Regions from separate parts of the Mesorhizobium sp. YL-MeA3-2017 genome, predicted to be linked through region 1. Evidence: predicted binding sites of a transcription regulator. Region 1 holds the regulator's gene; each other region holds the start of a gene.

Region 1 (7,942 bases):
CACGCTCGAAACCGTCGCCGGCGAACTCAAACTGGAGAAGCAGACCAAGCGCGGCCTCAAGCGCGAGACCGACGACGCCGATTTCGGCAAGGACGGCACCTCCGCCATGTTCGCCGTCGGCGAAGGCGGCTCGGGCGTCGTTTCGGCACCGACCGGCGCCGCCAAGATCCTGTTCAAGGTCGCCGAAGTGTTCGAGCCGGCCGGCGTCGATGCCAACACCATGCCCGACGACGTCAAGAAGACCTTCGCCTCGGGCATGTCCGACGACCTGCTCGACGAACTCGTGGCACAGCTGCGGACGCAGTTCGAGGTGCGCGTCGACCAGACAGCCGTTTCGCAGGCCCAGCAGGTCCAATGAGCGCGCTGAAGCCCCATATCGCCCGCGTGGCGGCCGGGCACAGGCTGTCCTTCGAGGAGGCGCGCGAGGCCTTCGACATCATCATGTCGGGAGACGCGACGCCCGGCCAGATCGGTGGCTTCCTGATGGCGCTGCGCGTGCGCGGCGAGGCGGTGAGCGAGATTTCCGGCGCGGTCGCCACCATGCGCGACAAGATGCTGCGCGTCGAGGCGCCGGCCGGCGCGATCGACATCGTCGGCACCGGCGGCGACGGCTCGCATTCGCTCAACATCTCGACCGCCTCGGCCTTCGTCATCGCCGGCGCCGGCGTGCCGGTGGCCAAGCATGGCAATCGCGGCCTGTCCTCGCAGACCGGTTCGGCCGACGTGCTGACCGGCCTCGGCATCAAGCTCGACCTGACGCCGGAGGCCATCGGCCACTGCATCGCCAAGGCCGGCGTCGGCTTCATGTTCGCGCCGTCGCATCACCCGGCCATGAAACATGTCGGCCCGGTGCGCGGCGAACTCGGCACCCGCACCATCTTCAACCTGCTCGGACCGCTGTCCAACCCGGCCGGCGTCACCCGCCAGATGGTCGGCGTGTTCGCGCCCGAATGGATTTTGCCAGTGGCCGAGACATTGAAGGCGCTGGGCGCCGACCATGCCTGGGTTGCGCATGGCGACGGCTATGACGAGATCACCACCACCGGCGAGACCGAGGTGGCCGAACTGGTTGGCGGCGCGATCCGTAGCTTCAAGCTGACGCCCGAGATGGTCGGTCTCAAGCGGCATTCGAAACAGGATCTGCGCGGCGGCGACGCCGCCTACAATGCCGAGGCGCTGCGCCGCATGCTGGCCGGGGCGCCGGGCGCCTATCGTGATACAGTGCTGATGAACGCCGGCGCCGGACTGGTGGTGGCCGGCAAGGCGGCGACGCTGGAGGACGGCATCGCGCAAGCGGTCGCCGCCATCGACAGCGGCAAGGCCAAGGCGGTGCTCGACCGGCTGGTGAAGGTTTCCAACGAGTAGGGCCATGGCCGATATCCTGCGCAAGATAGAAGCCTACAAGCGCGACGAGATCGCCGCCGCCAAGGCGCGCGTGCCGCTGGCCGAGATGAAGGTGCGCGCCGCCGATGCCGACCGCCCGCGGGGTTTCCTGGCGGCGCTGGAGACAAAACGCGCGGCCGGCGCCTTCGCGCTGATCGCCGAGATCAAGAAGGCGAGCCCGTCCAAGGGGCTGATCCGCGCCGATTTCGATCCGCCGGCGCTGGCGCGCGCCTACCAGGCGGGCGGCGCTGCCTGCCTCTCGGTGCTGACCGACGCACCGTCGTTCCAGGGCGCGCCGGAATTCCTGACCGAGGCGCGCAAGGCTTGTAACCTGCCGGCGCTGCGCAAGGATTTCCTGTTCGATCCCTATCAGGTCTACGAAGCGCGTGCCTGGGGCGCCGACGCCATCCTCATCATCATGGCAAGCGTCGACGACGGGCTGGCCGCCGAGCTCGAGGAAACCGCTTTCTCGCTCGGAATGGACGCGCTGATCGAAGTTCACGACGAGGAAGAAACGACGCGGGCGCTGAAACTGCGCTCGCGCCTCATCGGCATCAACAACCGCAATCTGCGCACCTTCGAGACCAGCCTCGAAACCTCGGAGCGCCTCGCCGGCATGGTGCCGGACGGGCGCCTGCTGGTCAGCGAAAGCGGCATCTTCACCCATGAAGACTGCCGCCGCATGGAAAAGAGCGGCATCGGCACCTTCCTGGTCGGCGAAAGCCTGATGCGACAGGCCGACGTGACCGGCGCCACGCGCACGCTTCTCGGGCTCGACGCCAGGGCCGAGGCCCTCTGACCGTGGCCGGCAGCGCCCTCACCCATCTTGGCGCTCAGGGCGAGGCGCATATGGTCGATGTCGGCGACAAGGCCGAGACGGTTCGCACTGCGGTGGCCGAAGGTTTTGTTGCCATGCAGGCCGACACGCTCGCCATGATCCTTGCGGGCAATGCCAAGAAAGGCGATGTGCTGGGCACCGCCCGCATCGCCGGCATCATGGCCGCCAAGAAGGCGCATGAACTGATCCCGCTCTGCCATCCGCTGCTTTTGACCAAGGTTTCGGTCGATATCGAGCCGGACCACGCCCTTCCCGGCCTGAAGGTAACGGCGCTGGCGCGCGTCACCGGCAAGACCGGTGTCGAGATGGAGGCGCTGACGGCCGCCTCGGTCGCCTGCCTCACCATCTACGATATGGCGAAGGCGGTGGACCGCGCCATGACCATTTCCGGTATCCGGCTGGTCGAGAAGACCGGCGGCAAATCCGGCGACTACAAGGCGGGTGCCTGATGTCGCTGGTGCCGGTCGACGACGCGCTGGCGCGCCTTCTCGGCGACGCCATGCCGCTGCCCGCCGAAACCATCCCGCTTGCCGAGGCTTATGACCGGGTTCTGGCCGAGCCGCTGGTGGCGCTGCGCACGCAACCGCCTTTCGACGCCTCCGCCATGGACGGCTATGCCGCCCGCGGCGCGGACGTGGCGGCTGCGGCGGGTCGCCTCACGGTGATCGGCCAGGCGCCGGCGGGCCGCGGATTCACCGGAACGGTGGGACCCGGCGAGACCGTGCGCATCTTCACCGGAGCGCCGCTGCCGGCCGGCGCCGACACCGTCGTCATTCAGGAAAACGTGCGCAATCTCGGCGACGGCACGGTCGAACTTCTGGAGCCGACCGCCGAAGGGCGCAATGTGCGCCGCAAGGGCCTGGATTTCGAGAGCGGCAACGTGCTGCTCGACAAAGGCCGGCTGCTTGACGCCGCCGCTTTGTCGCTTGCCGCCTCCGCCAATCACCCCACGGTGGCTGTCGTTCGCCGGCCGCTGGTCGCCATCATCGCCACCGGCGACGAATTGCTGCCGCCGGGCAGCGTGCTTGGTTCCGGCCAGATCATCTCGTCCAACGCCTATGGCGTCGCCGCCGCGGCGCAGGCGGTGGGCGCCAGGGCGCTCGACCTCGGCATCGCCGCCGACCGCAAGGACGCGATCGCCGCTTTGGTCAGGCATGCCGTCGACGCCGGTGCCGACATCATCGTCACGCTGGGCGGCGCCTCGGTGGGCGACCACGATTTGGTCCACGACGTGCTGACCGGCGAAGGCATGACGCTCGACTTCTGGAAGCTCGCCATGCGCCCCGGCAAGCCCCTGCTGTTCGGCCGCATGGGCGCCATTCGCTGCATCGGCCTGCCCGGCAATCCGGTCGCCAGCCTGGTCTGCTCGCAACTGTTCCTGAAACCGCTGCTCGCCCGCCTCGGCGGGCGCCTCTTCAGGCAAGACATGCGCGAGGTGAAACTGGCAAGTAATATGCCGGCTAATGATCGGCGCCAGGATTATGTTCGCGCGGTCGTGGAGGAGCGCGCTGGCGCCCTCATCGCCACCCCGTTGGGCATCCAGGACTCCTCGATGCTGCGCACGCTGGCCGATGCCAACGGGCTGATCGTGCGCCCGCCCTTCGCCGCCGCCGCTATCGCCGGCGAGCCCTGCCAGGTGCTGATGCTGCGCTGACGAGCGGAGCAAAAAACTGGCGGCAGCGAAGAACTGTTTTCAAGCCGCCGCACGTCCGCCTCGGACGTACAAAAAGCTCTTTAATCCCTTGAATTTACGCGTTGTTTTTACCGAACACCGATCCCGATTCTCGAACCGTCGCGCGCGGCATCGTTAGGTGAATCAGGTCGCCGCCACGCGCTTCGGCAGCACGAGATCGCCGACGGTGTAGGTGTGAAATTCGCTTTTGGACACCGCGTCCAGCTTGCGGAACTTCTCCACGAAGACTGGATCGGAGAAGAACGTGTCGACATCGCCGGCGCCCTGGATCGCTTCGACATTCACGACCGTTTGTCCGTCCGTGCTCTTGGCCAGCGTGCTCCAGAGGAAACCTTCCTTGCGTTCGGCGACATAGTGCACGACGTCCTGGATGATGGCGAAAGCCTCCTCCTGCTTTCCGGGGTGGGCGTGGATGACGTTGACGATGAAGGTCGTTGGCTGGGGAGTGGCCGCGAAGGCGGCGTTCGATTGGGTGGTCATGCGTATCTCCATTTGAGGATCGCGGCGGACTGTGCGCGACGGCATCTGGATATCGGGACGGAAATATCGGATAAATGGTCCGGTATTCTCATCACATCGGATATTTTTTCCGGAATTGACTCTCCATGGATACGCTTGGAACGCTTGGCATTTTCATTCAGGTGGCCGAGGCGGGAAGTTTCGCGAGCGCTGCGCAACGGCTCGGCCTGTCGGGTTCCGCTGTCGGCAAGGCCATCCTGCGGCTCGAGGACGAGATGGGCGCGCGCCTTTTTCACCGCTCGACGCGCAGTATGGCGCTGACCGAGGAAGGCAGTTTTTTCCTCGACAGCTGCCGGCGCATCCAGGCGGAATTCGAACAAGCTCAGGCCCAGCTGTCGCGGTCGCAGGCGACCCCGCGCGGGCAGCTTCGCGTGAGCCTTCCCCTGGCCGGCATGCTTTTGATGCCGACGCTGTCGGCTTTCATGGCAACATATCCGCAGATCAACCTCGATCTCGATTTCACCGACCGGCTTGTCGATGTCATCGAGGAGGGTTTCGACGCCGTCGTTCGAACGGGCGACGTCAAGGACACGCGCCTGATGAGCCGCAAGCTCGGGACATTCAGGCACATGATTGTCGCGGCACCCGAATATCTCGCCGAAAACGGCAGGCCGAGTGTGCCGGAGGACCTCCTCCTGCATCGGTGCCTGCATCATCGCTTCGCGAATTCGGGACGGCTCGAACCGTGGCCGCTGGCGCGCGATGGACGCGAGCTGAAGCTCGACCTTCCCGTCACCACGGTCGCCAGCACGTTGGAACCATTGATCTATCTCGCCGAACGATCTTTCGGCATCACATGCCTTCCGCCGTTTGCCGTATCCTCAGGCCTGGCCGAGAGAAAGCTGGTGCCGCTACTGGAAGACTACCTTAGCGAGGCCGGGACGTTTCGGATCCTTTGGCCGACCAACCGATACCTCTCGCCCAAGGTTCGGGTTTTTGTCGACTACATGGCTGCGAATCTTTTTGCCGAGTAATCACCAGGCTGGAAGGCGCGGGACGCGTAGCAGCAACGTCTTTGTCGGCCGGCTTGGCACAATCCGGCCGGGCCGTGCCTTTGTTGCAGGCCCGGGCTCTTCACACCGCGCGCCTGTTCTGCTCAACCATGCAGTGGCGCCTCGATTCTGCCATTTGCAAAGCCACTCGCCCCGGCGCGACGAAAAAGTCGAGATCGAGTTCCGGCGGCATCAGGCTGAACAAAGCGTCAACAGATTCATTAAACTTTAAATGGTTGCGGAACACAAATGGAACAGATAGTGTTTGTTCCGGGTTTGTTTTACTGATTCCGGTTCCAGTCCCCTGGGGGTGACAATGCTGACACGCAAGCAACACGAGCTTCTGCTCTTCATCCACGAACGACTGAAAGAAAGCGGCATCCCACCCTCTTTCGACGAGATGAAGGAGGCGCTCGATCTTGCATCGAAGTCCGGCATCCACCGCCTGATCACCGCTCTGGAAGAGCGCGGCTTCATCCGCCGGCTGCCGAACCGGGCCCGGGCGCTCGAAGTTTTGCGTCTGCCCGATTCCATCGCGCCCGGCCTCAACGCGGCCAGGAGGTTTTCGCCGGCCGTCATCCAAGGCAGCCTCGGCCGCCCGGCGGCCAAGGAGCCGCAGCGCCCGCAGTCGGCCAGCAATGACGACGATGCCGGCTCCGCCGTTTCCATTCCCGTCATGGGCCGCATCGCCGCCGGTGTGCCGATCGACGCCATCCAGCACCGCACGCATTCCATCTCGGTGCCGCCTGACATGATTTCGGGCGGTGACCACTATGCCCTTGAGGTCAAAGGCGATTCGATGATCGAGGCCGGCATTTTCGACGGCGACACGGTCATCATCCGCAATGCCAACACCGCCAATCCCGGCGAGATCGTCGTGGCACTGGTCGACGAGGAGGAAGCGACGCTGAAGCGCTTCCGCCGCAAGGGCGCGTCGATTGCGCTGGAGGCCGCCAATCCGGCCTATGAAACCCGCATTTTCGGGCCGGACCGGGTCAAGGTGCAAGGCAAGCTGGTCGGCCTGATCCGCCGCTATTAATGAGGCCGGAACAGGTCGGCTCGACGCGCTCGGAGCCGGCTCCAAGCGCTCGTAGCAGGTCTCTTTCCTCCGCTGAAATGTCGCGGAGCCGGTTTAGTGGACGCGGTCTTGCCGAATTGATAGCCGGCTAATTTTCTGGCGTTTGAGGCGCGTGATCTCGTTGTTCTGTCGTGACATCAGGACCGTTCGGCGTGGCATCGCGTTTGTTCGCACGCGCATCGCGCCTGTTTGTGTCGGCATCGAATCTGTTTGCCGAGGCATCGAATTTGCCTGCCTTGGCATTGGACTTCACGCGCTCCTGCTGCCGGGGCGGCAGGCCCCTCGCCTCGCGTGAAAACCGGCGCTGCGCGTGCCAGGGCCGGGAGCTGTCTTCGAGGGCGAAGCGCGCCGTTGCGGCAGCAGCGGCATTTTGCGGGTCGAAATAGACCGCCGCGCTGCCGGCGCGGGCCAGATCCTGTCGGGTGATGACGACGACGGCGGCGTCCTCGCAAAGATCGCGCGCCGTGGCGTCGTCGATGACGATCACGGCGGCGACCGCACAGGCGGGCTTCGCGGCGCGCGCATTGGGCGCCGTCGCCACGACCGGGCCATCGGGATGGCGGGCAAAGCAGAGATCCTGCGCACACAGAAACGGCGTGCCGGGCGGCAGGTCCTGCGCGTCCGCCAAGGCGACGCCGGCCGATGCCGCCGTCTCGGGAAGGACGACAGTCTCGGCATCGAGCGCGCGGCGCCAATTGTCGAGCGTGAACGCATTGGGGCGCGGCCGGCTGACCGCCAGTTCGCCGCCGCCGATGGGCATGGCGACGAGGCGCGCATCCTCGGCCACCAGCACGTCGGGCGTCTCGACATCGTCCATCGCCACGATGCCGGCGAAGGCCAGCGGCACGGCGAGCAGCCGCAGCCATGTCGTGGCCATGGCGCCGATCGCCAGTGCGGCCGTGACCAGCAAAACCGATTGCGTCGAGACGAGCCCGACGGCATCGACCGGCGAGCGTGCTGAGATCCATTCGGCGATCGCCATCATCGCCGACAACCCCTTGCCCATGGCGTAGAGGAACGGTCCGTCGGCCCCGAACGGCATGGCGAGCGCGCTGAAAACGGCGGCCGGCATGACGACAAGCGAGACGATCGGCATCACGGCAAGGTTGGCGAGCAGGCTGAGCGGCGAAATGCGCTGGAAGTGCCAGGCCGCGAACAAGGCCGTCGCAAGACCGGCGACGATGGACGTCACGGCGAGACCGATCAGCCCCACCAGCGACTTGTGTACGAGAAATCCCGCCAGCGACCGCGCCGGCGGCGGGCCGGTCGGCGCGATGCCCCGGCGTTCGGACCAGGCAGCATAGGCACCGATCAGCGCGGCGGTGGCGGCAAACGACATCTGGAAGGAGGGCCCGACCACCTCGTGCGGCGCGATCAGGATGACGACGACCGCCGATATCGCCAGATTGCGCATCGACAGCGCGGCACGATCCAAGAGA
Region 2 (7,942 bases), 2.3 Mb from region 1:
GAAGGACAACCGCCGCCGCTACACCGAGAAGATCCCGACCTTCGACGTGCTGCACAAATATGGCCACGACTATAAGGTGATCTTCGTCGGCGACGCCGCGATGAGCCCTTATGAGATCGTCTCACCCGGCGGCGCGGTCGAGCACTGGAACAAGGAAGCCGGCACGATTTGGCTGCAGCGCGTGCTCCACCAATGGCCGAACGCGGTCTGGCTCAACCCGACGCGCGAGCAGCACTGGGGCTACACGCATTCCATCAGCATGATCCACGACATCTTCGGCGGCCGCATGTACCCGCTGACGCTGGCCGGCCTCGAAACCGCAACCCGGCAATTGTCGCGCAAGCATTGAACGGCGCATCGCTCCCCTTCTCCTTTTGGGGGAGAAGGTGCCTGAGCAGGCGGCGAAGCCGCCGTAAGCGAGGGCGGATGAGGGGTGCTGGACGGAGCGCGACCGCTCAAACTCCGTCCAGCACCCCTGATCGCTTTCGCTTCAGCGGCCACGCCGCCGAGCCCCACAAGGGAAGGTCGAGATTGCCTCCAAAACAAAAAACCCGGCCATTTCGGCCGGGTTTTCGTGAACTCAATCGGAAGGAGCTATTCAGGCAGCTTCTTCCTGCTCGGTCTCTTCATTGTCGGCCTTGGTGCCGCGCTTGGGGCCCTTGTTGAGGTTGACCTCGATCAGGCGCACGGCTTCGGTTTCCGACATGCGGTTGACGGCGGCGATCTCGCGGGCCATGCGGTCGAGCGCGGCTTCATAAAGCTGGCGCTCGGAATAGGACTGCTCCGGCTGGTTTTCGGCGCGGTAGAGATCGCGCACCACTTCCGAGATCGAGATCAGGTCGCCGGAATTGATCTTCGCATCATATTCCTGGGCGCGGCGCGACCACATGGTGCGCTTCACGCGGGCACGACCCTGCACCACCTTCAGCGCGCGGTCGACATAGTCGGTTTCGGAAAGCTTGCGCATGCCGATCGAGGTCGCCTTGGCGACCGGCACCTTCAGGCGCATCTTGTCCTTCTGGAAATCAATGACGAACAGCTCCAGCTTGTGGCCCGCCACTTCCTGCTCGTCGATCGAGACGATCTGGCCGACGCCGTGCGCCGGATAGACGATGAACTCGCCGGTCTTGAAACCGTGACGTGCTGCGGATACGGACTTCTTCTGCGGGGTTGTCGTTGCCATTACGCCCTGAACTCCTTGTTGTGGTGCCGGCAGGTCTCTGCCGGCAGAACTGGGGCCGCCGGATCAGATCCGGCCCGGAATGCCACACAACAAGCGAAACCCACCGGAAAAGTCCTGCGCCGGCCGGCCGCAAGACTGCGTCCGCCTGACCCAGAGTGCTCTGGTCCGGATATGGAATTCACCTTTCGATGATTAGGGGCGTCTGCGCCATAAATCGACGTTGTGTCATCGGCATGTTTTTTCCGTGTAACACAAAAAGCCGCAAGAATCAAGATTTTGCTGCACGCGCGAAGGATACACGCAACCACCTATGTCAAGGTGGTTAGCACAATCCTGTTGTCGCAGCCCCGCGCCTGGAAGGCGTCAATCGCCGCCGCCCGGCTCCGCTGAAAAGTACTTTTCGAACTTCTCGGTCTCGCCGTCGAACTGCTTGGCGTCGGCCGGCGCGTCCTTCTTGGTGGTGATGTTAGGCCACTTCTCGGCGTATTCGGTGTTGATCTGCAGCCACTTGTCGAGCCCCGGCTCGGTGTCCGGCTTGATCGCGTCGGCAGGGCACTCCGGCTCGCACACGCCGCAGTCGATGCACTCATCCGGGTGGATGACGAGCATGTTCTCGCCTTCGTAGAAACAGTCGACCGGACACACCTCGACGCAATCCATGTACTTGCATTTGATGCAATTATCGGTGACGAGGTAGGTCATCAGGCGGCTCCGGGAAGGTCCCGTTCTCTTTTCTATTGTTGCCGGTCAGGTAACGTCTTTGCCGCGCGCTTGCAAGGCCGGCGCATGCCAAGGAATTGGCCCAGGTCGGAATAGCTTTCCACGGCACGATGCGCGACGGCACGCGCGTCCTCAGTTTTCGTCCCTGAGACGATCGGTTTGCCGCCGTTCCCGCTTGGTCGGCCGGCCGCTGCCCGCATCGCGCAGCGGCGCGATCGCGTCGGGCACAGTCTCGGCCTTCGGCGTTGGCGCCGGCGACATGTCCTCGTAAAGCGTGCGCGCCTCCTCCGCCGGGCCACGGCGGATGCCGGGTGCCAACACCTTCCACACCAGGATGCGGCCGTCGAGCGTGATGGTCAGCACGTCGCCGATCTTGACCAGATCGGACGCCTGCGTTGCTTTGTCGCGGTTGATGCGAACGCGGCCCGCCACCGCCAGTTTCGCAGCCAGCGAGCGCGATTTCACCGCGCGGGCGAAGAACAGCCACTTGTCGATGCGCTGGCGACCCTCGGCGGCCATCGGTTCAAAACCCGAGGCGGCGCGCCGAAAGGCCTGGCCGCGACATCTACTTCTTCAACTGGTCGCGCAAGGCGGCCAGCTTGGCGAATGGCGAATCGGGATCGAAGCGCACCGGGCGCTCCTCGCGCGGCTTCGGCTGGAAAGCCGGCTTGCCGCCCTTGCCCTCCGGCCGGCGACCGTCGGGTTTGCCGCCCTTCCAGTCGCCGCGCCCCTCGCGCCGATCCTGGCGGTCGCCCTGCGGCTTGCCGCCGGGACGACCCGGGCGGCCGCCATCGCCATTGGCGCGCTCCTTGGAGCGGTCGCGGGAGAAGCGCTCGCGGCCATTGCCTTGCTCGGCGCCCTCGCGACCGCCCGGCTGGCGGTTCTGCTCGCCACCCGGCTGGTTGCCGCGATTGCCGCGCTGGTGGCGGTTGTCGCGCCGGTGTTCGAAACGCGCCTGCCGCCACAGAAGAATCGGCTTCGGCTCCTCTGCTTCTGCGGCAGTCGCGTCGGCCTTGCTCTCTTCGGCTTCCGGAGCAGCCGCGGCAGCTTCCGCCACGACGGGCTCGGCTTTCTCGGCTTCGCCAGCCGGCTCGGCCGTTTCCGCAGCCAACTCGACTTCATCGGTGACCGGCTCGGCTGTCTCGGCAACCTCAGCGACTGGCTCGGCCGTCTCCACGACAGCCTCGTCGCCAGCATCCGGCGCGTCGACCGTTTCTTCCGCCAAAGCGATCGGCTCGGAAACCTGTTCGGCCGGCTCCGCGCTGGCGGCTGCTTCGTCCGTCGCCTCGGCGGTGCTTTCGTCGGCGCTCGGCGCGGCCTCTTGCGCAGCGGCAGCATCGGCCGCCTGCCGTGCCGCCTTCGCGGCCGCGTCGGCCACCGCCTTGGCTTCCGCTGCCTCGCGCACGGCGGCGTCGAGCGCTTCGGTTTTCGCCTTCACCTCGGCCGCCGGCTTCGGCTCGGCGCGATAGCCGAGACCTTTGAGGATCTCTTCCATGTCGTCGGCGGTGGCGCCGAGGATCGACATCATCGGCGGCGTCACCATGAAGGCCTGGCCGTCATAGGCGCCGTCCGGACGCGGACCGAGGCCCGGCTTCCAGTTGGTCGCCGGCCGGATCAGGTCGGCCAGCCGCTCCAGAATGTCGACGCGCACCGCACGGCGGCCGAGATTGCGGTAGCCGGCAAGCCGGTAGAACGCCTTGTCGAACGCCTGGTCGATGACGACGGAGGTGCGGCCGGAAGCCAGCGCATGCACGACGTCGCCGAAGCCCGGCTTTTCCTTGCCGTCGTTCTTCAGTGCCCACAACAGCGTCACCAGGCCGGCGGGTGCCGGCTTGATCAACGACGGCACGAACACGTGGTAGGCGCCGAAGCGCACGCCGAGCCGGCGCAGCGCCGCGCGGCCTTCCTGGTCCAGCGTGCGCATCTCCTCGGCGATGTCGCGCCGGTTGATAAGGCCGAAATGCTCGACCAGCTGGAAGGCGATGCCGCGCGCGATACCGGTCAGCTGCTCGGCGTTCTTGAGGTCCACCAGCGGCTTCAGGAACTGCTCGATCTGGAAATTGACGAAGCGCTCGGCGCGCGCCGCCACCTTGTCGCGGGCCGGGCCGGTCAGTTGTTCGTCGGCCAGAAGCACCAGGCGCGGCTTCAGCGCGTCCTCGCCGGCCACCAGCGTGCCGATCGGCGCACCGATCCAGCGCAGCACGCCGTCGGAGCCAAGTGCGATGTCATTGTTGCCGGACGCGGCGAAGCGTTCGGCGCGCGCTTCGAATTCGGAAGCCAGCGCCTTTTGCGCGGCCGCGCGCACGGCCTTGGCGTCTTCGCCGCCGGCGCCCTGGTCCGCCGTGAAGCGGAACCCTTGCAATTCGCCGACATGATGGCCCTCGACGAGGACGGTTCCGGTAGGGCTGATTTCGGCTTCAGGCATGGTATTTTCTCTAAGGCGCCGCATGAGGACGGAAGTCCTGCGATCAACGAAGCGTTTCGTCAACCGCTCATGTAACGCGTCCGACAATCTGTCCTCGATTTCACGTGTCTTTTCTTGCCAGTGTGTCGGATCGGCAAGCCAACCTGGACGGTTGGATACAAAAGTCCACGTCCTGATCTGCGCGATGCGGTGCGAAAGCGTGTCGATGTCGCCCTCGGTCGTGTCGGCGCGGCGCACCTGTTCGGCCATGTAGGCTTCGTCGACATGGCCGCGCCTGGCGAGGTCCATATAAATGGAAGCGACGAGGTCGGCATGCTGGGCCGGCGCGATCTTGCGGTAGTCCGGCAGCGCGCAGGCTTCCCACAGAAGCGCCACGCGCTCGCGGCCCGTCGCCAGGCTGCGGATCTCGCCGTCCTTGGACAAAAATTCCAGCGCCTGCGCGTCCACCGCCGGCAGCGCGCGGGTCAGACCTTCCACCGGCGCATTGGTCTCGATCGAGCGCTTCAGCGCGTCGAGGCTGGCGTAGTCGAAGCTGGCGGTGCGCCATTGCAGCACCTTCACCGGCTCGAAGTCATGGCCTTCGATCTTCTGCACCAGGTCTTCGTCGAACGGATCGACCTGGCCGGTGACGCCGAACGTGCCGTCGCGCAGATGGCGGCCGGCGCGGCCGGCGATCTGGCCGAGCTCAGCGGCGGTGAGATTGCGGTACTGATAGCCGTCGAACTTGCGGTTCTGGGCGAAGGCGACGTGGTCGACATCGAGGTTGAGCCCCATGCCGATCGCGTCGGTGGCGATCAGATAGTCGACATCGCCTGACTGGTAGAGCGCCACCTGGGCGTTGCGGGTGCGGGGCGACAGCGCGCCGAGCACGACGGCGGCGCCGCCTTGCTGGCGGCGGATCAGCTCGGCGATGCCATAGACCTCGTCGGCCGAGAAGGCGACGATGGCCGAGCGCCGCGGCAGGCGGGTGAGCTTCTTCGAGCCGGCGTAGGCGAGATGCGACAGGCGCGGCCTGGTCACCACCGAAACGCCCCTGAGCAGCTTCTGCAGGATGCCGTGCATGGTGGCCGCACCCAGAAGCAGCGTCTCCTGCCGACCGCGCAGATTGAGGATGCGGTCGGTGAAGATATGGCCACGCTCGAGATCGCCAGCCAGCTGCACCTCGTCGATGGCGACGAAGGCGGCGTCGGTCTCGCGCGGCAGCGCCTCGACCGTATGCACGGAATATTTCGCCCCGGCCGGCTGGATCTTTTCCTCGCCGGTGACCAGCGCAACCTTGTGGGCGCCGATCTTCTCGCAGAGACGTGTGTAGACCTCGCGCGCCAGAAGGCGCAGCGGCAGGCCGATGATGCCGCTCTCATGCGCCACCATGCGCTCGATGGCGAGATGGGTCTTGCCGGTGTTGGTCGGGCCGAGCACCGCCGTGACGTCGCGGCCCGACAGGATCAACGGCTCATTCGATTTGGGATGGATGTTCATCAGCCCGGAAGCAGGGACCTTTTTCCCGTGATCGGCACCGGGCAAGCCCGGCGACTGGCGACACATAGGCATTCACGCGACGAAGCGAAAGCACAATGTTCGCAAAACCGTCGCAGCCGGGTTCGGCATGCCGGTTTTTGCACCGCGCCATTAACGTCCGGAACGAGTCTGGAACGAATCGGCGACGAATCACTGACTCGTGATGATTCATGTTTCGTTCACGGCTATATGTGGGACTGTGACCGGCCAATCGCACCACATGCTGAATCGGCTAACCGCCTCGCATGTCGGCCGCGGAACATCGCCGTTAACTTTTGCCGGCAAGCGAGCCCCGTCGCTATGCCGGCTAACCGGAGACAGGGAACAAGCACCTGAAATCGCACGTCTTTCTTAACGGCAATTAACCAATTTCGCGGTCGCGACAGCCATTTCCATTAACAATCCGCTCAAAGCCGGAACGAATCGGCGACGAATCAGCGATGGCGAAAGTTTCCCGGTTTGTTCACCCCAACATCTTGTGTTGTGCACAGCTTGTCCACCGACGATTCACAACTTGGCCGGGCGAATGTTCTTAAGCCTCCCGTCAGCCGTTAACTTTTGTGTGCCGGGATGGGACGGTGGCGCGCGTCTCCTTCTCCCCTTGAGGGAGAAGGTGGCCGAGCCGAAGGCGAGGTCGGATGAGGGGTGTTGGACGGAGCGCATCTCTGCAAAATGTGGGATCAAGTTGAACTGAGGCGTTCGTTTTGATGCGCCCCATTTCTTCCAGCACCCCTCATCCGCCTTCGCCATGGCGGCTGTGCCGCCAGGCTCAGGCACCTTCTCCCGTAAGGGGAGAAGGTAAAGCTCTACCCTCAGCTGAAATACTGCCCGCCATTGGCCGAGATGGTCGAGCCGGTGATGAAGCCCGCTTCCTCGGAGGCCAGGAAAACCACGCAGCGCGCGATTTCCTCCGGCTCGCCGAGCCGCCCGACCGGGATCTGCGGGATGATGCGCTCGTTGAGCACCTTCTCGTCGATCGCCTTGACCATTTCGGTGGCGATGTAGCCCGGGCAGATCACGTTGACGGTGATGCCGGCGCGCGCGCCCTCCTGGGCCAGCGCCTTGGTGAAGCCGATGTCGCCGGCCTTGGAGGCCGAATAGTTGGCCTGGCCGGCCTGGCCCTTCTGGCCGTTGATGGAGGAGATGGTGATGATGCGGCCGAACTTGCGGTCGCGCATGCCGCTCCACAGCGGATGCGACATGTTGAAGACGCCGGACAGATTGGTGTCGATCACCTCTTTCCACTGCTGCGGCGTCATCTTGTGGAACATGGCGTCGCGGGTGATGCCGGCATTGTTGACGAGCACCGAAACCGCGCCGAGATCGGCCTCCACCTGTTTGACGCCGGCGACGCAGGCGTCATAGTCGGCCACCGACCATTTGTAGGTCTTGATCCCGGTTTCAGCCGTGAACTTCGCCGCCGCCTCGTCGTTGCCGGCATAGTTCGCCGCGACGGTGTAGCCGGCATTCTTCAAGCCGATCGAGATCGCGGCGCCGATGCCGCGCGAGCCTCCGGTGACGAGTGCGACCTTTGTCATGCGTTTCCCCTTTTTGCTGCATCATTCAATGGCTGGTCCGTATGACGGACTTTTGAAACCGACCCTTATGCCGGGCCTTCACAAACAACCTTCACAGACAAAATGGGCGGCTCCTTGGCCGCCCGTCTTGTTTTCGATCAAAGTGCCTCGACGCACATGGCGACGCCCATGCCGCCGCCGATGCATAGGGTGGCGAGCCCCTTCTTGGCGCCCCGGCGCCGCATCTCGTAGACCAGCGTGTTGAAGATGCGCGCGCCCGACGCGCCGATGGGGTGGCCGATGGCGATCGCTCCGCCATTGACGTTGACGATGTCCGGGTTCCAGCCGAGGCCCTTGTTGACCGCGCAGGCCTGCGCGGCGAAGGCCTCGTTGGCCTCGACCAGATCGAGGTCCGACACTTTCCAGCCGGCCTTTTCCAGCGCGCGCTTCGACGCCGGGATCGGGCCGGTGCCCATCACCGACGGATCGACGCCGGCGGTCGCCCAGGAGGCGATGCGCACGAGCGGGGTGATGCCGCGGCGCACGGCTTCGGCTTCCGTCATCAAAAGCGCGCCGGCG
Region 3 (7,942 bases), on a different contig from region 1:
CAGCATCGACATCTGCGCTCGACTTTCGATCTGGAATGTGCCGAGCGTGTCCGCCTTTCGGATCATCGCGTAGGTGCGCGGGTCCTCCGGCGGGATCGTCGCAAGGTCGAGATTGGCGCCCTTGTGCTCGGCCAGAAGGTCGAGGCCCTTCTTCATGCAGGTCAACATCCCCAATGCCAAAATGTCGACCTTCATGAAGCGCAGCGCGTCGATATCGTCCTTGTCCCATTCCACCACCTGGCGGTTTTCCATCGCCGCCGGCTCGATCGGCACGAGGTCATCCAGCCGGTCGTGGGTGAGGACGAAGCCGCCCGGATGCTGGCTGAGATGCCGGGGCGCGCCCATGAGCTGCCGGGCAAGGTCGAGGGTCAGGCGCAAGCGCCGGTCGGCCGTGTTGAGATTGAGCTGCTCGACCTGGCCTTTCGACACGCCCTCTTCCGACCAGCCCCAGACCTGGCCGGAGAGTGTCGAGATCAAATCCTCTGGCAACCCAAGCGCTTTGCCGACATCCCGTAGCGCCCCCTTGGTGCGGTAACGGATGACGGTCGAACAGAGTGCTGCGCGGTCGCGGCCGTAAGTGTCGAACACCCACTGCATGACGATCTCGCGCCGCTCATGCTCGAAATCCACGTCGATGTCCGGCGGCTCGCGCCGTTCTTCCGAAATGAACCGCTCGAACAAGAGATCGTTTCGTCCGGGGTCGATGCTGGTGATGCCGAGCACGTAGCAGACCGCCGAATTGGCGGCCGAGCCGCGCCCCTGGCAGAGAATGTCGCGCGAGCGGGCGAAGCGCACGATGGAATTGACCGTCAGGAAGTATGGCGCGTAGTCGAGCTTGGCGATCAGCGCCAGCTCGTGCTTGAGCGAGGCGACGACATTGTCCGGCACACCCTCCGGGTAACGCCGCTCAGCACCTTCCCAGGTCAGTTTTTCAAGCGTCTGCTGCGGGGTGAGCGAGGGATCGTCGCGCTCCTCCGGATATTGGTAGCGTAGCTCGTCCATGGAGAAGGCGCAGCGCCGCACGATCTCCAGCGCGCGGGCGAGCGCTTCGGGATAGCGCGCGAACAGGCGGTGCATCTCGGCCGGCGGTTTCAGATAGCGATCGGCATGGCGCTCGCGCCGCTCGCCGAGGTCGTCGATGGTGACGCCATGGTGGATACAGGTCACCACGTCCTGCAGGACGCGCTGGCTGGGCTCGTGGAAAAGGATGTCGTTGGTGATGACGGTCGCCACGCGCATGTGCGCCGCGAGGTTGGACAATTCGTGGAGTCGGAGCTGGTCGTTCGGCCGACGCCGCAACGTCAGCGCCATGTAGGCACGGTCACCGAAGGCGTCGCGCAGCCGGCGCAGATGGAATCCGCAATCCTCGTCCGCCATGTCGGGTACGAGCACGGCGATCAGGCCTTCGCCATAGGCGACGAGATCGGCCCAGCGCAGATCGCACTTTGCCTTTCCGGCGCGCTGCTTTCCGAGTGATAGTAGACGGCAAAGCCGAGAATAGGCCGGGCGATCGGTGGGATAGACGAGGATCGGCGGCGCATCGGCGAGATCGAGCCGGCATCCGACGACAAGCCGTACGCCGGTCGCCTTCGCGGCTTCATGGGCACGCACGATGCCGGCGAGCGAATTGCGGTCGACCACGGCCAGCGCCTCGATGCCGAGTTCGGCTGCGCGCGCGAACAGCTCCTCGCAGGAGGACGCGCCACGCAGGAAGCTGAAATGCGTGGTGACCTGAAGCTCGGCGTAGCGGGGCTCGCTCATCCGAACACCCCATGCAGAAACCAGAGATGCGAACCGGTCTCAGGGTCCTCGCCATTGCCGGCGCGGTAAATCCAGTAGCGTTCGCCGGCCTGGTCCTCGACCCGGAAATAATCGCGGATGGCGGCAAGCTCGGCATCGCGCTTCCACCACTCCGCATGGACGCGCTCGGGACCGTCCGCCCGCTTCACGCGGCGGCGCACGCCCCGCCAGGTGAAGCTCGCCGGCGGATGATCCGGCAAGAGGGCGATCGCCTCGATGCGCTCCGGATGGGCAAATAGACGCGCCGGCCGCGGCCAATGGCTTGGCCAGGCCGTGCCGGTGTCGGGCGACAGCGCCGGGATACGGCAGACCGATCGCTCGGGCACGTCGCTGGCGACAGGGGCCACCCGGTAGATCGCCCGCTCGCCGACGCGGTTGGCCAGCGTGTCCACGAGGTCGGAGATATCCGGTATTGCGATCTCTATGAGGTCGCTCGCCATCTGCCGGCGTTGCAACGGCTCGGCTGTGGTGGCGGCCAGCGCCATGAGCTCGATGCCGAAGCCCGGATCGATCTTCTCAATCTGGTCGCACAGAAGACGGGACAGGCGCCGGGCATCGCGCACCGGCTGCGCCATACCGACGCGGACGGCTTCGACGCGTGCGTCGACGCGATGGCAGAGAAGATCGAGACGGCGCGCGCCGAGACCCTTTGCCTCCAGCGCGGCGCAGAGCTGGTCGGTGAGCTTGCCGATGTAACGGGCGATCGTCTCGGCAGCGCCGATGGGTTCCGCGAAAGCCCGCCGCACCTCGATCAGGTCGGGCGGTCGGATCGGCTCGATCGGTTCGGCCACGTCGCCAAGCGCCTGATTGAGCCGGCGCGCGAACTCGGGGCCGAAGCGCAGCGTCAATGGCGCGCGCGGCTGGGCCAGAAGATCACGCACGCGTTCGAAGCCGAGAACCCGGAGATCGGCCGCCATTCCAGGCGGCAGGCGCAGAGCCGCGAGCGGCAGGGGATCGAGCACGACAGCACCATGTCCCGGCGGCGCGATGATAGAGGGCTCGGCGGCGAACCGGGCGAGCGCATGGGCCGCGCCCCAGGTGTCCGCCACCGCGGCGCGTGCGGTGACGCCCGACATGGCGAGCCGGCCGATCAGGGTTTCGATCATGGTCGCTTCGCCGTCATGGAGATGGTCGGCGCCGGTCGAGTCGATCACGATGCCATCCGGCGGATCGGCCGCGACGATCGGCGAGATGCGCTGGAGCACCCACAATGCCAGCCGTTCCAGCGCCTCGGCATCCGCGACCGGATCGGCATCCACTGTGATCAGGCCGGGGATCAGGATCTGGGCCTCGGTCGCGGGCATGCCGGGGCGCAGCCCGACCGCTCGGGCGACGGCGTCCGCTGCCGTGACCACCCGCCTGTTGCCGTCCCGGCCGATCATCACGAGCGGCGCCTCAGCCGGAGGCGCCGCGTCGCCAGCCATCCGCCGCAGCCGATCCGTGGACCAGTCCGGCAGGAAGAGCGAGACGACCCGTCTCATCGCAAGCCTCCAACTCGATATCAGCACTATCCACGCCGCCCTTGGCGTGGATCAACTCAACAAGCCATCTGTGGCGGCCGACGCCCGGAACCGGCAGCACCTCGGACGGAAGGACGGAGACGCGCCAACGCGTCATGGCGGCGGTCGGCGCGCCGAAGTCGGACGCATCGCTGTGCCGGCGCCAGCGGCGCAGCGCGATGCCGATCGATCCGGTGCCTTCGGCCGCAAGCTGAAGCCGGCGCGAGGCGGTCATCGGCAATCGGGCGACCTCGCCGACGACAGCGCCGAGCCCGCCATGGCGAAGGCCTTCCTCCATGCAGGCCAGAATGGCCTTGTCGTCGCCGGCCTCGACATAGACGACGCGATCCGGCGCAAGGCCGGCATGCGCCAGCGCCGGAGCGAACAGGTCCGGCTTGGCGATGCACCAGAGGGTCTTTCCGGTCGTGCGCCCGGCGATCCCGGCCGCGAACAGCGCTGCCGCCGCGCCGTCGATCGCGCCGTTGCCGCCGCCGGCGACTTCATGCAGCGCCCCGCGTGCCAGTCCGCCCCCCGGAAGCCGCGAATCGATTTCGCGAATTCCGAACGGAAGCACCGATTTGGCGCGCCTGGACCGTCCTTCGAGGCGGGCAATCCGCTCTCGAAGTTCGACAATCGCTGAAGAATGGGGCGCCGAGGCACGCATCTATCCCTTGAAAGCTGTTCTGTCCGTGATATGTTCTATGTTTGTTCTCATCCTGACAAAGAGTCAACGGACTCGTTGGATCGGGATGGATGCCGCAGCGGAACCGCGGCGTCGTGCGCGTCGAGAGAAACGGCCGGAACCGTCCGGTCTTGTAATTTTGCGTCCGATTCCAATCTCAATAAGAGACAGAAAACGAGAACGGGTATGGCGGCTTTTCAGGTCAGGATCGCGTATCTCACGCCGCTGAAGCGATCGCGGCACTATTTCCATCAGCTCGTACTGGCAGACGACCGGCAGGCTGCGCTAGCGGAAGGCCGCGCGCTGCTCAGGAAAAGGTCGCCAGAGGCGCGCATCGTTCACGCGGCCGCCAATCTGCGTCCCGACAGCAAGGACGCTGAAGCTGTGATCCGGGCGGGATGGCGATATCGCGACGGCTGGTGGTCCCGGCCGATCCGCGCCGGCGACGATCTGGCGGCGATCGCCCTTCATGGTTTCGCCGACAGCAAGGCGATCAATGCGCGCAGCACCGCCGGCTGCGTCGAGATCGACTGTCACGCCGGGCGCATGGCCGCATGACGGCCGAATACCGGGACAGCGCTATCGCCACATCCCGCGCATCTTCGTCTTGAGATCTATCCGGACCTCGGGCTGCGGTGCCCTGCCGGGCGCGGCCGATGGCGGCGGCCAGGAAATCTGTTCGAAGCGGTCGAGGATGTGGTCTGGAATAAACCGCGTGCGCGATGCGTAGACATGCCGGTCTCCCCATGCCGACTGCCCGCTGACATAGAAGCGCTGCGGGGTGACCAGATGCAGCGAATCCTTTGCCCGCGTCATGGCGACATAGAGCAGCCGGCGTTCCTCTTCGAGATCGTCGCGCTCGCCGACCGCCAGGTCGATCGGAATACAGCCGTCGACGGTGTTGAGCAGGAACACCTTCGTCCACTCCTGGCCCTTGGCAGAATGGATCGTGGACAGGATGAGATAGTCCTCGTCGAGGTGCGGCGGGCCTGCATCTCCGCTCGTGGCGTCAGGCGGGTCCAGCGTCAGGTCGGTCAAAAAGCGCTCGCGCGAGGGATAGCCGGCCGCAATCTGTTCGAGTTGGAGAAGGTCTGCGCGGCGCGCGGCGGCGTCCTCGTGGACACGCTCGAGGTGCGGCTCGTACCACAGCCGCACACGTTCGAGATCCGCCGGCCAGGTCGACCGTGTGCGCAGCGCCGAGAACAGGTCGACGAAGGGGGGCCAATCCTCGTCCGCCCTTGCCGGCACCTTGAAGAACTGAAGCCCGAGGACCGGATCGAGCGCGCGCTCCATCGCCTCGATCGCAGCACCCGCGGCGGATGGGCCGATGCCGGGCAAGAGCTGAAGCACGCGAAAGCCGGCCACGCGATCACGCGGGTTTTCCGCGAAGCGCAGAAGCGCCAGCACGTCTTTCACATGCGCGGAATCGAGAAATTTCAACCCGCCGAATTTGACGAACGGGATGTTGCGGCGCGTCAGCTCGACTTCCAGAGGGCCGGAATGATGCGAGGCGCGGAAGAGAACCGCCTGCGCCCGGAGCCTCGTCCCGCTCTCCCGCTCCTCCAGCACCTTGTCGCACACATAGTTCGCCTGTTCCGCGTCGTCGCGCACGGTCACCAGCAACGGCTTTTCCGCGGAACGCCGCTCGGTCCAGAGGTTCTTGATGAAGCGGTCGGCCGCCTCGCCGATGACCGCGTTCGCCGCGTCCAGCACGGTGTTCGTGGACCGGTAGTTGCGGTCAAGCGTGACGATACGGGCAGGCTCCGGAAACAGCCCTGGAAAATCCAGGATATTGCGAACCTCGGCGGCGCGGAAGGAATAGATCGACTGCGCGTCGTCGCCGACGACAGTCAGCCCCCGGCCGTCAGGCTTGAGCGCCGTCAGGATGGTCGCCTGCAGCCGGTTGGTGTCCTGGTATTCGTCGACAAGGATGTGGTCGAAGCGCGAGCGGAGCTGTTCCACGATTGCCGGCTCCGCGCACATCTGCGCCCACCACAACAGAAGGTCATCGTAGTCGAGGACGTTCTGCGCCTGCTTGGCTTCGACATAGGCGCCGAACAGGGTTTTCAGCTCCTCGGCCCAGCCTATGCACCAAGGGAAGGATTTGGCGAGCACGGCTTCCAGTTCGGCCTGCGCGTTGACCGCCCGCGAGTAGATCGCAAGGCAGGTGCCTTTGGCGGGAAATCTGCTCTCGGTCTTGGACAGGCCGAGTTCGTGCCGTACCAGGTTCATCAGGTCGGCCGAATCTTCCCGGTCGTGGATCGTAAAGGCCGGGTCGAGACCGATTTCGAGCGCATGATCGCGCAGCAGCCGGGCTCCGATCGCATGGAACGTGCCTGCCCAGGTGAGTCCCTCGGTCATGATCGACGCCTTGTCGCCGAGCACCATGGCTGCGATGCGCTCGACACGGCGCGTCATCTCCGCCGCGGCCCGGCGCGAAAAAGTCATGAGAAGGATTCGTCGAGGATCGGCACCGTTCACGATCAGGTGCGCGACCCTGTGCGCCAAGGTATTGGTCTTGCCCGACCCGGCTCCTGCGATAATCAGCAGGGGCTCCGCGGCCGAGCCTTCGCCGTGGACCACCGCCGATCGTTGCTCGGTGTTGAGGCCGGCAAGGTAGTCGTCTGGCGCCGCGGCGGCCACGGTCGAATCAAGGACAGCGAGGTTCATTGCGCGAATGAATCGTGTTTCCGTTTCGTTCGCAACAAGGATCGGCCCGGTCATCCTGCCGCGATGTCCCGCCCAAGGGAAAGCCTCCTGACATTTGCGGTAGGGGACAGCTGCAATAATATTCCCCAGCCCCGGCGGGGCCGGTGATTTGGAATACCACCGGCTCCCGCCCATCTTCTCGAGAAGGTCAATGCAGCGACGATGAAGACGCCATGATAGAAGACACGGACCACCGCATCGGCGTCAGCGGAGCCCTGGGACAGGACGGCCCGTCTCCCCTGCATCGCCGCGTCTTGCACGTGGACATGGACGCCTTCTACGCGTCGGTCGAACAGCGGGACAATCCGGAGCTGCGCGGAAAGCCGGTCGCGGTCGGTGGCTCGGCCGCCCGCGGCGTCGTTGCGGCCGCAAGCTATGAGGCACGCGCCTTCGGAGTGCGATCGGCACTGCCCTCAGCAACCGCGAAGCGCCTCTGTCCGGAACTGATCTTCGTCAAGCCGAGGTTCGACGTCTACCGGGCGGTGTCGGCGCAGATCCGCGAGATCTTTGCCGAGCATACCGATTTGATCGAGCCGCTATCGCTGGACGAGGCGTATCTCGACGTTACGATCAACAAGCAGAACATCGCCGTCGCGACGGAGATCGCTACCATCATTCGCGCGCGCATCAAGGAAGTGACCGGCCTCAACGCATCGGCTGGCATTTCGTACTGCAAGTTCCTGGCGAAACTGGCCAGCGATCTCAATAAGCCCAACGGCCAGGCCGTGATAACGCCGAAGATGGGGCCGGACTTCGTGGCGAGCCTGCCCGTCAAGAAGTTCCATGGCGTAGGTCCGGCGACGGCGGCCAAGATGGAGCGTCTGGGGATCGCGACCGGCGTGGATCTCCGTGACAAGCCGCTGTCATTCCTTCAGGAGCATTTTGGGAAGTCGGGCACGTGGTACTACAGGATTGCCCGCGGCATCGATGATCGTCCGGTCGAACCGAACCGGCCGCGCAAGTCGGTCGGGGCGGAAGACACGTTCCCGACCGACATATTCGACATTGGGACGGCGCGAACCGAACTCTCGACGCTTGCCTCAAAGGTCTGGGGCTATTGCGAAGCCAAGGGGATTCGCGGCCGGACGGTGACGCTGAAGGTCAAGTACGCTGATTTCCACCAGATCACACGCAGCCGGACTGCGAGTGGTCTCATCGCGAGCGTCATCGACCTGGAGGGAGTGGCGGCCGCCCTGATGGCGCCGCTCTTCCCCACCGAAAAAGGCATCAGATTGATCGGTGTGACGCTGTC

What was found. Region 1 encodes LexA, which represses DNA repair genes until DNA is damaged. Its sites were predicted from a motif close to TGTTCNNNNTGTGTTCNG; they were not measured.
Region 2: the regulator LexA is predicted to act here: its motif matches at 5,966-5,983, upstream of QFZ88_RS11705 (helicase-related protein).
Region 3: the regulator LexA is predicted to act here: its motif matches at 3,995-4,012, upstream of QFZ88_RS28255 (ImuA family protein).

What each region holds. Positions count from the first base shown of each region.
Region 1 covers NZ_JAUSVH010000001.1:211,741-219,682, forward strand. Annotated here, with positions in the region: gene QFZ88_RS00875 (peptidyl-prolyl cis-trans isomerase) at 1-358, shown strand, start outside; gene trpD (anthranilate phosphoribosyltransferase) at 355-1,365, shown strand; gene trpC (indole-3-glycerol phosphate synthase TrpC) at 1,370-2,182, shown strand; gene moaC (cyclic pyranopterin monophosphate synthase MoaC) at 2,185-2,670, shown strand; gene glp (gephyrin-like molybdotransferase Glp) at 2,670-3,875, shown strand; gene QFZ88_RS00900 (antibiotic biosynthesis monooxygenase) at 4,038-4,394, opposite strand; gene QFZ88_RS00905 (LysR family transcriptional regulator) at 4,520-5,407, shown strand; gene lexA (transcriptional repressor LexA) at 5,742-6,464, shown strand; gene QFZ88_RS00915 (ComEC/Rec2 family competence protein) at 6,592-7,942, opposite strand, start outside.
Region 2 covers NZ_JAUSVH010000001.1:2,470,590-2,478,531, forward strand. Annotated here, with positions in the region: gene QFZ88_RS11685 (vWA domain-containing protein) at 1-349, shown strand, start outside; gene QFZ88_RS11690 (CarD family transcriptional regulator) at 599-1,183, opposite strand; gene fdxA (ferredoxin FdxA) at 1,547-1,885, opposite strand; gene QFZ88_RS11700 (RNA-binding S4 domain-containing protein) at 2,036-2,422, opposite strand; gene QFZ88_RS11705 (helicase-related protein) at 2,469-5,807, opposite strand; gene phbB (acetoacetyl-CoA reductase) at 6,659-7,384, opposite strand; gene QFZ88_RS11715 (acetyl-CoA C-acetyltransferase) at 7,522-7,942, opposite strand, start outside.
Region 3 covers NZ_JAUSVH010000003.1:156,433-164,374, reverse strand. Annotated here, with positions in the region: gene QFZ88_RS28265 (error-prone DNA polymerase) at 1-1,761, opposite strand, end outside; gene QFZ88_RS28260 (DUF6504 family protein) at 1,758-3,281, opposite strand; gene QFZ88_RS28255 (ImuA family protein) at 3,196-3,963, opposite strand; gene QFZ88_RS28250 (hypothetical protein) at 4,168-4,539, shown strand; gene QFZ88_RS28245 (ATP-dependent helicase) at 4,561-6,651, opposite strand; gene dinB (DNA polymerase IV) at 6,864-7,942, shown strand, end outside.